Regions from separate parts of the Oceanobacillus sp. B139/18 genome, predicted to be linked through region 1. Evidence: a T-box and tRNA genes for the amino acid it is inferred to sense, from the RefSeq annotation. Region 1 holds a T-box; the other regions hold tRNA genes.
The links. A T-box is a leader RNA that pairs with one kind of tRNA and senses whether it is charged. The one in region 1 lies ahead of serS (serine--tRNA ligase), so its partner is inferred to be a tRNA-Ser.

Region 1 (3,202 bases):
TGAATTTGTCGAAATGATGAATGCAAAGGCAGAAGAACTGGGAATGCCGGAATATAAATTTGTTAATTCCAGCGGATTAGATAATGAGAGTCTGGGGGATAATTATCCAGAAGGAACAAGTCCTAACGATACAAACTTATTATCAGCCCGTTCAGCAGCAATTTTAGGGTCTGCATTAGTGAATGATTATCCGGAAGCATTAGAAATTTCCAGCGTGCCGAGTACGGAATTTGATGATCAGGAGATCCGTAACTGGAATTACATGCTGGATCATGATGCAGATTATTTACAGCAGCATTACTATGAAGGTGTAGATGGTTTAAAAACTGGTTTTACAACGGTTGCCGGTTATGCTTTTACAGGAACAGCAGAACGGGATGGACGACGTCTTATCAGTGTGGTTATGAAAACAGACAGTGAAGATGCCCGTTTTAATGAGACTGCAAAACTGTTTGATTATGGATTTGATCAATTTGAAACACAAGAATTATTCCCGGCAGGATATCAAGAAGAAGGCAATGAAACAGCTCCGGTTGCAAGAGGAAAAGAAAAAGAAGTAAATATTGGCATCAATGAAGGGATTCATGTTCCGATCAAAACTGGTGAGGAAGATCTGTATCATTTAGAATATAAAATTGATGAAGACAGATTGAATGATAATGGAGAGTTAGAAGCTCCAGTGGAAGCAGATGAAGTTATCGGAACAGTTACCGTTGTCTATGATGGAGAAGAAGAAGATTTTGGATATATTTCCGATGAAGCGAGTCAGGAAAGTTATGATTTAGTTGCAATGGACTCCGTTGAAAAAGCAAATTGGTTTATGCTTACGTTACAATCTATTGGTGATTTCTTTGTAAACATGTTCCAAGGTGCATTTAATTGGGTGAAGGGACTTTTCAGCTAATTTTTGCAGGAAGTCTTGCAACCTGATTGGAAATAGATTATGATGATATACAATCATTCATTGAAATAATAAAGCGTTGATAGGAAGCAGTAGCTGTTTGATTCTATCTATAGAGAGCTAATATCTGGTGCAAATTAGCGTTAGAATGCAGTGAATCCATCCTGGAGCATGCTTATTGAAGTGGTTCAGTCACGTAAGTAAGCACGGAGATACGACGTTATTCGTATATAAAGCCGGAAGAATCTGTCTGTATAGATTCTTTAACTAGGGTGGCAACGCGGGAAATATACTCTCGTCCCTTTCTACATAAGGGATGGGAGTTTTTTTATGGTTTTAAAGACATTAAAAATATAGGAGGTAATCAGTATGTTAGATATGAAATATGTACGAAATAACTTTGATGAAGTGAAGCAAAGATTAGCACACCGCGGAGAAGACCTTGGCGATTTAGACAAATTTGGCGAGCTTGATGTAAGAAGACGGGAATTGATTGCAGAGACAGAAAAACTAAAGGCAAAACGTAATGAAGTGTCTAAGGAAATTTCTGTTTTAAAGCGCGAGAAGAAGGATGCGGAGGAAGCCATAGCTTCTATGCGTGAAGTTGGAGATCAAATTTCTAAATATGATAAAGAATTAAAAGACATTGAGGAAACCCTGGAACATATCATGCTTTCTATTCCTAATCTGCCGCATGAGAGTGTGCCTGTTGGTGAAGATGAGGATGATAATGTAGAAGCACGTAAATGGGGAGAGGTGCCGGAATTTTCATTTGAAGCACAGCCGCACTGGGATGTTGCGACAAATTTAGATATTTTGGACTTTGAACGTGCAGCAAAGGTAACAGGAAGCCGTTTTGTTTTTTATAAAGGATTAGGAGCAAGACTGGAACGTGCATTATTAAACTTCATGATGGATCTGCATGCGGATAAGCATGGCTATCAGGAAATGCTTCCTCCATACATTGTGAATCGCCTGAGTATGACAGGAACAGGACAGCTTCCGAAATTTGAAGAGGATGCGTTTAAACTGGAAGACTGGGATTATTTTCTGGTGCCGACTGCAGAAGTCCCTGTAACCAATTATCACCGTGATGAGATTTTATCAGGAGAGGCGTTGCCGAAAAAATATGTTGCATTCAGCGCCAGCTTCCGTTCTGAAGCAGGTTCTGCCGGAAGAGATACACGCGGCTTGATTCGCCAGCATCAATTTAACAAAGTGGAGCTTGTGAATTTCGTGAAACCGGAAGATTCTTATGACACATTAGAAAGACTGACAGGGGAAGCGGAAAAAGTATTGCAGCTGTTAGAACTCCCTTATCGTGTGATGAGTATGTGTACAGGTGATTTAGGCTTTACAGCAGCGAAAAAATACGATATTGAAGTATGGATTCCAAGCCAGCATACGTACCGTGAAATTTCTTCTTGTTCTAATTTTGAGGATTTCCAAGCGCGCCGTGCCGGAATTCGCTTCCGCCGCGAAGCAAATGGAAAACCAGAATTTGTCCATACGTTAAACGGTTCTGGTCTTGCGTTAGGACGTACTGTAGCGGCTATTTTAGAGAATTGCCAGCAGGAAGATGGAAGTGTAGTAATTCCTGAAGTATTGCGTCCGTATATGGGCGGCATTGAAGTGATTGGCAAGTAATGATTAAGTAAGAGGCTCTCCATCTTTGGGGGCCTCTTATTTTTTGATAAAAAATATTGACAAGTCATCTTTGAGGATGATATAGTATATTTTGTTCGCTAGGAAGTGAGCAAATTAGCGTTATTTCATGGAGGTATACCCAAGTCTGGCTGAAGGGGTCGGTCTTGAAAACCGAGAGGCGGGTCAAACCGCGCGGGGGTTCGAATCCCTCTACCTCCTCCATTTAAAACAACCGTAAAAAATTGGAGATAAAAACCCGCAGCTTTCGTGCTGCGGGTTTTCTAATACATATATATGTTTACTCTCTATCTCTTCGCTCCAACAACGATTCTAATAACTGTTTTGGCAGCGGGAAGCGTTTGTTATCAAGCGGCAGAAAGTTAAGCTTGCTCTCTGCGTGTTTATCCTCTTTTGCTTCATTGATTTCCGTATGAAGAAACTCCATCTTTTCATCCAGTTGATTTGCGATATTTGCACTGGTTGTTAATTCTTCTACCAGATGTGCGGGTACTTCTCCATCATATTTATAATAAATTTTATGCTCTAAGCTCGCCCAGAAATCCATCGCAACGGTACGGATTTGAATTTCGATAAATACCTCTTCCTGACGGTCAGAGAAAAAGACAGGAATAGATAAAATCAGATGAAGGCTTT
Region 2 (3,202 bases), on a different contig from region 1:
GTGGTTGAACTGGTGGACTATAAAATGTCCAACAAAGTTTCGCTGACAGATCAGGCAATTGAAGATCTCAACAAAATGTTTGATTTAACGTATATGACAGTTAAACAGGCTGTTGAGGCTTTAGAGGCAAACGATCGGGAAGCGGCTTTAGAAGTTATTCAAAAAGAAGACCAAATCGATAAAATGGAGCGGAAATTCCGTAAAAACCATATTATCCGTATGAATGAAGGCACTTGTAATGGATCAGCAGGAATCGTTTTTGTCGATATCATAAGTAATTTAGAACGAATTGGCGATCATGCTGTAAACATTGCTCAGAACGTCTTAGGAGACCATTAAGGATGATCTGATATAAAAGGGCTCTATCTGTTGTAATGAAGCGGATAGAGCCCTTATTTCATCTATTTCGGGATAAAAGGGGAAGAGAACGCTTTTAACGTGATAACTGTCGGTCATTATTATGCAGCGCGGAGGTGCATAATTTATCAACAGCATTTATGGAACATCTGATTATTTTGAAGCATGCATATTAAAAAGGGGGGATAACAGATGCGATAGAAATACAGCTTTTTCTATATATTACCGGAAATGAAAAAAGTTTTTATAAGTTTTTGTTGAAATATGTTATATTACATGCTATTATAATTCTTGCAGTCAACTTCTGATAAAAACTTTTGCAACACCGCAAAAAAAGTTGTTGACATAATCAACAGAACATGATAAATTATATTTTGTTGCTAATTAAAACAAACATTATTCCACAGTAGCTCAGTGGTAGAGCAATCGGCTGTTAACCGATCGGTCGTAGGTTCGAATCCTACCTGTGGAGCCATGGCGGTGTAGCTCAGCTGGCGAGAGCGTACGGTTCATACCCGTGAGGTCGGGGGTTCGATCCCCTCCGCCGCTACCAAAAAATATACATACATTTGCTATTTCATGGCGGCCGTGGCGAAGTGGTTAACGCACCGGATTGTGGCTCCGGCACGCGTGGGTTCGATCCCCACCGGTCGCCCCATTCAATAATAGTAAAAGGACCCTTAGCTCAGTTGGTTAGAGCTATCGGCTCATAACCGATCGGTCGCAGGTTCGAGTCCTGCAGGGTCCACCATTTATTCTGTCTGGAGGTATACCCAAGTCTGGCTGAAGGGGTCGGTCTTGAAAACCGAGAGGCGGGTCAAACCGCGCGGGGGTTCGAATCCCTCTACCTCCTCCATACATATTTCACAACAGAATGATGGAGAGCTTTTATATCAAAGCTCCATGTACGGCTTGGTAGCTCAGTCGGTAGAGCAGAGGACTGAAAATCCTTGTGTCGGCGGTTCGATTCCGTCCCGAGCCATCTAAAAAACAAGCACAAAGCTTGTTTTTTTTGTGTGCTTTTTTCAGATTTTGCAAGCGGAATCTGATTCTTTTTATAAATATTTTGTTGTTTCTTTAAGGGAAAAAAGTTTCCCTAAATCAAAATGGGATAGTCAATAATATGTAAATGGTTATTTAATAAGGAATGTTTGATACATATCAGTGCAAAATATTTGCAAGAAATTCTTACCTTTGATAACGTATAAATTGTAGAAATAAAATCATCATTTATTTTAAGGAGGAGTTACACATGGCAAAATTTGAATTACCGGAATTACCTTATGCATACGATGCATTGGAACCATCTATCGATAAAGAAACAATGAACATTCACCATACGAAGCATCACAACACCTACGTTACCAAATTAAATGATGCATTAGAAGGACATGAAGATCTGCAAAACAAATCAGTTGATGAGCTTGTGAGGGACTTAAATGAGGTTCCTGAAAGCATCCGTACTGCTGTACGCAACAATGGCGGCGGACATGCTAACCACAGCTTCTTCTGGAAGACTTTGTCACCAAACGGCGGCGGAGAACCAACTGGCGAGCTGGCCGATAAAATCAACAGCAAATTCGGTTCTTTTGACAAATTTAAAGAGGATTTTGCAGCTGCGGCAGCAGGACGTTTCGGTTCTGGCTGGGCATGGTTAGTATTAAACAATGGCGAGCTTGAAATCACAAGCACTCCAAACCAGGATTCTCCATTAACAGATGGTAAGACGCCACTATTAGGATTAGATGTATGGGAGCATGCATATTATCTTAAATATCAAAACAGACGCCCGGACTATATTTCTGCATTCTGGAATGTTGTTAACTGGGATCAAGTAACAAACAATTACGAAGCAGCAAAATAAAGAATAATTATAAAAGCTTGCAGATAACTTTATGTTTCTGCAAGCTTTTTGTATAGATACGGCTCCTTCGCTAAAAATAAAAGAAGAAGGAGTCGTTTTCTATGCAATTACAACAGCAGTACAGAAGATATAAACAACAAAAAGATGAATATCGGGATCTTTGGATACTCTTGCTTATCGGCGCTTTATATGCAGCAGGAATCTTTTTATCAAATACATTTGTTAATGTGTACCTATGGAAGCAATCCGGAGATTTTTTTGTGATTGCTAATTATCACTTGGCAAGCTATGTATTCCAGGCATTATCTTTTATTTATGCTGGAAAATTATCCAAAAAAATCGATCGCATCATTATATTGCGAATCGGAATTCTTTTTTTATGTTTCTTTTTTCTGTTCGTTCTTTGGATCGGCGAGCTGGCTGCATATTATAATTTTATACTCGGTTGTTTATTGGGAATAGGGTACGGTTTTTTTTGGTTAGCTTATTATGTACTGACCTTTGAGATTACCGAACCGGATACAAGAGATTGGTTTAATGGCATTTCCGGCACACTGACCTCGTTTGCAGGTATGATTGGACCGTTGCTTGCAGGATGGATGATTTCAAAAATGGCCGGGGATTTTGGCTATACCGCTATTTTTATCATTTCCTTAAGCCTGTTTATTGCTGCCATTATTGTAAGCTTTTTTATTATACGAAAGGGAAGCAGAGGAAGCTTTGCTTTACCTGCTGTCATCAATGAAAGAAAGAAAAATAAAAATTGGAAGCGTATTTTACATGCTCACTTTTTTCAAGGGCTGAGAGAAGGTATTTATGGTTTCTATATTACCATCTGGATTTTTCTTGTTACGAACAGTGAGCTTATTTTAGGGGTTTTTAATTTATTTCTTTCAGGATTATCCATTATTTTTTATTTTGTTGCTTTAAAATGGATTCAACCTGCATTAAGAAAAAAAGCCATTTTATTTGGCGGAATCT
Region 3 (3,202 bases), on a different contig from region 1:
AAAGAAATCGTATGAACCGACCAATCCTCCCTCTGATTTAATGTTGTTGATAAGTAAGCACCTTCCCAATCTGGTATTCGTCCAGGATAAGAAATAAAGCCTGTTTCATAAGCATCACACCACCTGTTAATAATTTACAACCTTGCAGTGATTGCCTCATTTAACTCATTTATAAAATCACTACATTCTTATTTATTAAAGTAATTATACCAAAAAAGATTTATATTATGAATATTATAAATCTTTTATTGAGCTGGTTTATTGGGTTTACATTCTTTCAAGTCAATATGTTCCAGCAACTAGAGATATTTTTAACAGGCTCATCGAAAAATTGGTGAACACGTTAACCTTGAAGCTATCTACTGACATGATTTAAGGTATTTTCCCGTTGCTTTACTAGTTCCTCAAAGCGAAGAACACGTAACCTTTAAAGAACGCCTGGGGCGCTCATCCATTACTACGATAATTAATGTTTAGTTGTTCTCTAGTAAGCAAAGAGAAACTGCTGACAAATTGGATGATTTATTCTAAATCCGAACATTACGATTTTACCATATATTTACATGGCATCAAAATGGCATCAGTAAAACAAAAAAGCACCCATAAAATGAGTGCATAAAAAAATATCAAAGGTCTGCAACCCTTGATATGACTGGTTTGTACATATGATGCGGTCGGTGGGATTTGAACCCACACGGGTTATTCACCCACCAGGCCCTCAACCTGGCGCGTCTGCCATTCCGCCACGACCGCATAATATAAAAAAATGGTGCGGATGAAGGGAGTCGAACCCCCACGTCCTTAACGGACACTGGAGCCTGATTCCAGCGCGTCTGCCAATTCCGCCACATCCGCAAGATAAAAATGGTGAGCCATGAAGGATTCGAACCTTCGACCCTCTGATTAAAAGTCAGATGCTCTACCGACTGAGCTAATGGCTCCTATATATGACAGGTCATTATTTATAGTCCCTATCAATAAAAAAATACTATTATCTGTAATAGTATTATCATGTATTCCTTCTAAAAAGAAAATGGCTGGGCCACCAGGATTCGAACCTGGGGTACACGGGATCAAAACCCGATGCCTTACCGCTTGGCTATGGCCCAACTATAATGGCGGTCCGGACGGGACTCGAACCCGCGACCTCCTGCGTGACAGGCAGGCATTCTAACCAACTGAACTACCGGACCAATTATTTATTTTGATTTCTTAGAAAGATGACCCGTACGGGATTCGAACCCGTGTTACCGCCGTGAAAGGGCGGTGTCTTAACCGCTTGACCAACGGGCCATTATGAAAATTAAAATGGCGGAGAAGGAGGGATTTGAACCCTCGCGCCGCTTACACGACCTACACCCTTAGCAGGGGCGCCTCTTCAGCCACTTGAGTACTTCTCCAAATAATGGCTCCACAGGTAGGATTCGAACCTACGACCGATCGGTTAACAGCCGATTGCTCTACCACTGAGCTACTGTGGAATATAAAAGTAATCAGTCACTATCTATGTAATATCCTAATTACGCAACAACAAGAAATATCATACAATATATCCTGTTTTTTGTCAACAAAAACTGTTGAATTTCTTAAAAAGTTTTTTTCGCTTAGAAAGTTATTCAAAAATCCAAGCCATTCGACAAAGCTGCTGAACAGGTCATTCGCAATGAATGAAAACTGTCATTTCATATCAGCTACATTAATTTATCATGGATCATATTATTCGTCAATACTTAATTGAAAAAAATTAAATCAGATGTAATCTCCCCCTGCATTTTCCACATCGATACCTGGATACATCTACTTTCCTTACTCTTTTATAAACCATTTTACATTTTTGGCATTCATATATATGCTGGTAGCGCTGCTGATTCGAAGGAAGCTGTTTACAATGACGGGGAGAGCCCGTTTTTGCAAGCAATTCTCTAAAATCTTTATCTCGATGCTGGTACCCTTTTCCTTCAATATGCAAATGGTAATGACAAAGCTCGTGCTTAATAATCCCGTGAAACTCTTCCTTATCAGATTCCAGTACATATTTGGGATTCAATTCAATTAATCGTTTACTTGGGATATATCTCCCTCCAGTTGTCCGCAGACGGGAGTTAAATCGTACTTTGTCCATAAACGTTTTATTAAAGAAAGCTTCTGACAGCTGATTAACTAACTGGTACAATTCTTCCTCCGGCATTGGGTCCATCTGTTTCAACCTCCAATATATAAAGAAAGCTTCATTATTTTAATGTTCTTCTTACCTTCCTGACAATTCAAAACATACTTCTTTATTATACGCCATCAGAAATTCCCAAAAATTGTTTAACTGATGACAACTCATTTTAACATAAAAAAGAAGCTGTCGGAACTTCTATTCTCTATCTTATATTTCAGTTATACTAAGAGTTTTATTCTCATTTAAAAAACTTAATTGAGAATTAGTAGAATCACTTATCTAATATATTATTTTATTCTAAAAGAAAACAACACTTTACTAACATTTGCTTAAAAATACGATACCCACCGTCAAGAAGGACTTCTATATCAAAATAAAAAAATGTCATTCAAATTAAACAAGAATATTAATAGCAATCTACTATTTATTATGTTATTATAATAATTGTATTTAATATATAGGAGGGAAACTATCTATGAGTGAAAAAAGAAAAATGACCACTGCATTTGGAGCTCCTGTTCCAAATGATGATGATTCTAAAACGGCCGGTAAACGTGGTCCATTATTAATGGAAGATTTTTGGTTTCTTGAAAAGCTTGCACACTTTGATCGCGAAGTAATTCCTGAGCGCCGTATGCACGCAAAAGGATCCGGAGCTTATGGAACATTAACGATTACTAACGACATTACTAAATATACAAAAGCAAAAGTCTTCTCTGAAGTCGGGAAGAAAACAGACATGTTTATCCGTTTCTCTACCGTAGCTGGTGAACGCGGAGCTGCTGATGCAGAACGCGATATCCGCGGTACTGCGATGAAATTCTACACAGAAGAAGGAAACTGGGACTTAGTCGGTAATAATACGCCTGTATTCTTTATGAGAGACCCTAAACGTTTCCCAGATTTGAACCATGTTGTAAAACGTGATCCAAAAACAAATATGAAGAATGCTGATGCAAACTGGGATTTCTGGTCTAATTTACCAGAAGCACTTCATCAGGTAACTGTTGTTATGTCTGATCGCGGGATTCCAAA

Region 2: it has a tRNA-Ser gene. The T-box ahead of serS (serine--tRNA ligase) is inferred to sense a tRNA for this amino acid. The anticodon was not compared.
Region 3: it has a tRNA-Ser gene. The T-box ahead of serS (serine--tRNA ligase) is inferred to sense a tRNA for this amino acid. The anticodon was not compared.

Annotation. Positions count from the first base shown of each region.
Region 1 is NZ_JBVFXI010000007.1:71,864-75,065, reverse strand. Features, by position in the region: gene ACZSMY_RS18435 (D-alanyl-D-alanine carboxypeptidase family protein) at 1-904, shown strand, start outside; T-box leader at 972-1,207, shown strand; gene serS (serine--tRNA ligase) at 1,271-2,548, shown strand; tRNA gene ACZSMY_RS18425 (tRNA-Ser) at 2,678-2,770, shown strand; gene ACZSMY_RS18420 (GTP pyrophosphokinase) at 2,847-3,202, opposite strand, start outside.
Region 2 is NZ_JBVFXI010000001.1:498,819-502,020, forward strand. Features, by position in the region: gene ACZSMY_RS02380 (Na/Pi cotransporter family protein) at 1-339, shown strand, start outside; tRNA gene ACZSMY_RS02385 (tRNA-Asn) at 758-832, shown strand; tRNA gene ACZSMY_RS02390 (tRNA-Met) at 834-910, shown strand; tRNA gene ACZSMY_RS02395 (tRNA-His) at 940-1,015, shown strand; tRNA gene ACZSMY_RS02400 (tRNA-Ile) at 1,032-1,108, shown strand; tRNA gene ACZSMY_RS02405 (tRNA-Ser) at 1,121-1,213, shown strand; tRNA gene ACZSMY_RS02410 (tRNA-Phe) at 1,267-1,339, shown strand; gene sodA (superoxide dismutase SodA) at 1,610-2,221, shown strand; gene ACZSMY_RS02420 (MFS transporter) at 2,323-3,202, shown strand, end outside.
Region 3 is NZ_JBVFXI010000011.1:36,424-39,625, forward strand. Features, by position in the region: partial or broken gene ACZSMY_RS21410 (type 1 glutamine amidotransferase family protein) at 1-109, opposite strand, end outside; tRNA gene ACZSMY_RS21415 (tRNA-Leu) at 670-753, opposite strand; tRNA gene ACZSMY_RS21420 (tRNA-Leu) at 768-855, opposite strand; tRNA gene ACZSMY_RS21425 (tRNA-Lys) at 866-941, opposite strand; tRNA gene ACZSMY_RS21430 (tRNA-Gln) at 1,035-1,109, opposite strand; tRNA gene ACZSMY_RS21435 (tRNA-Asp) at 1,117-1,193, opposite strand; tRNA gene ACZSMY_RS21440 (tRNA-Glu) at 1,222-1,293, opposite strand; tRNA gene ACZSMY_RS21445 (tRNA-Ser) at 1,310-1,400, opposite strand; tRNA gene ACZSMY_RS21450 (tRNA-Asn) at 1,407-1,481, opposite strand; gene ACZSMY_RS21455 (SprT family protein) at 1,745-2,197, opposite strand; gene ACZSMY_RS21460 (catalase) at 2,643-3,202, shown strand, end outside.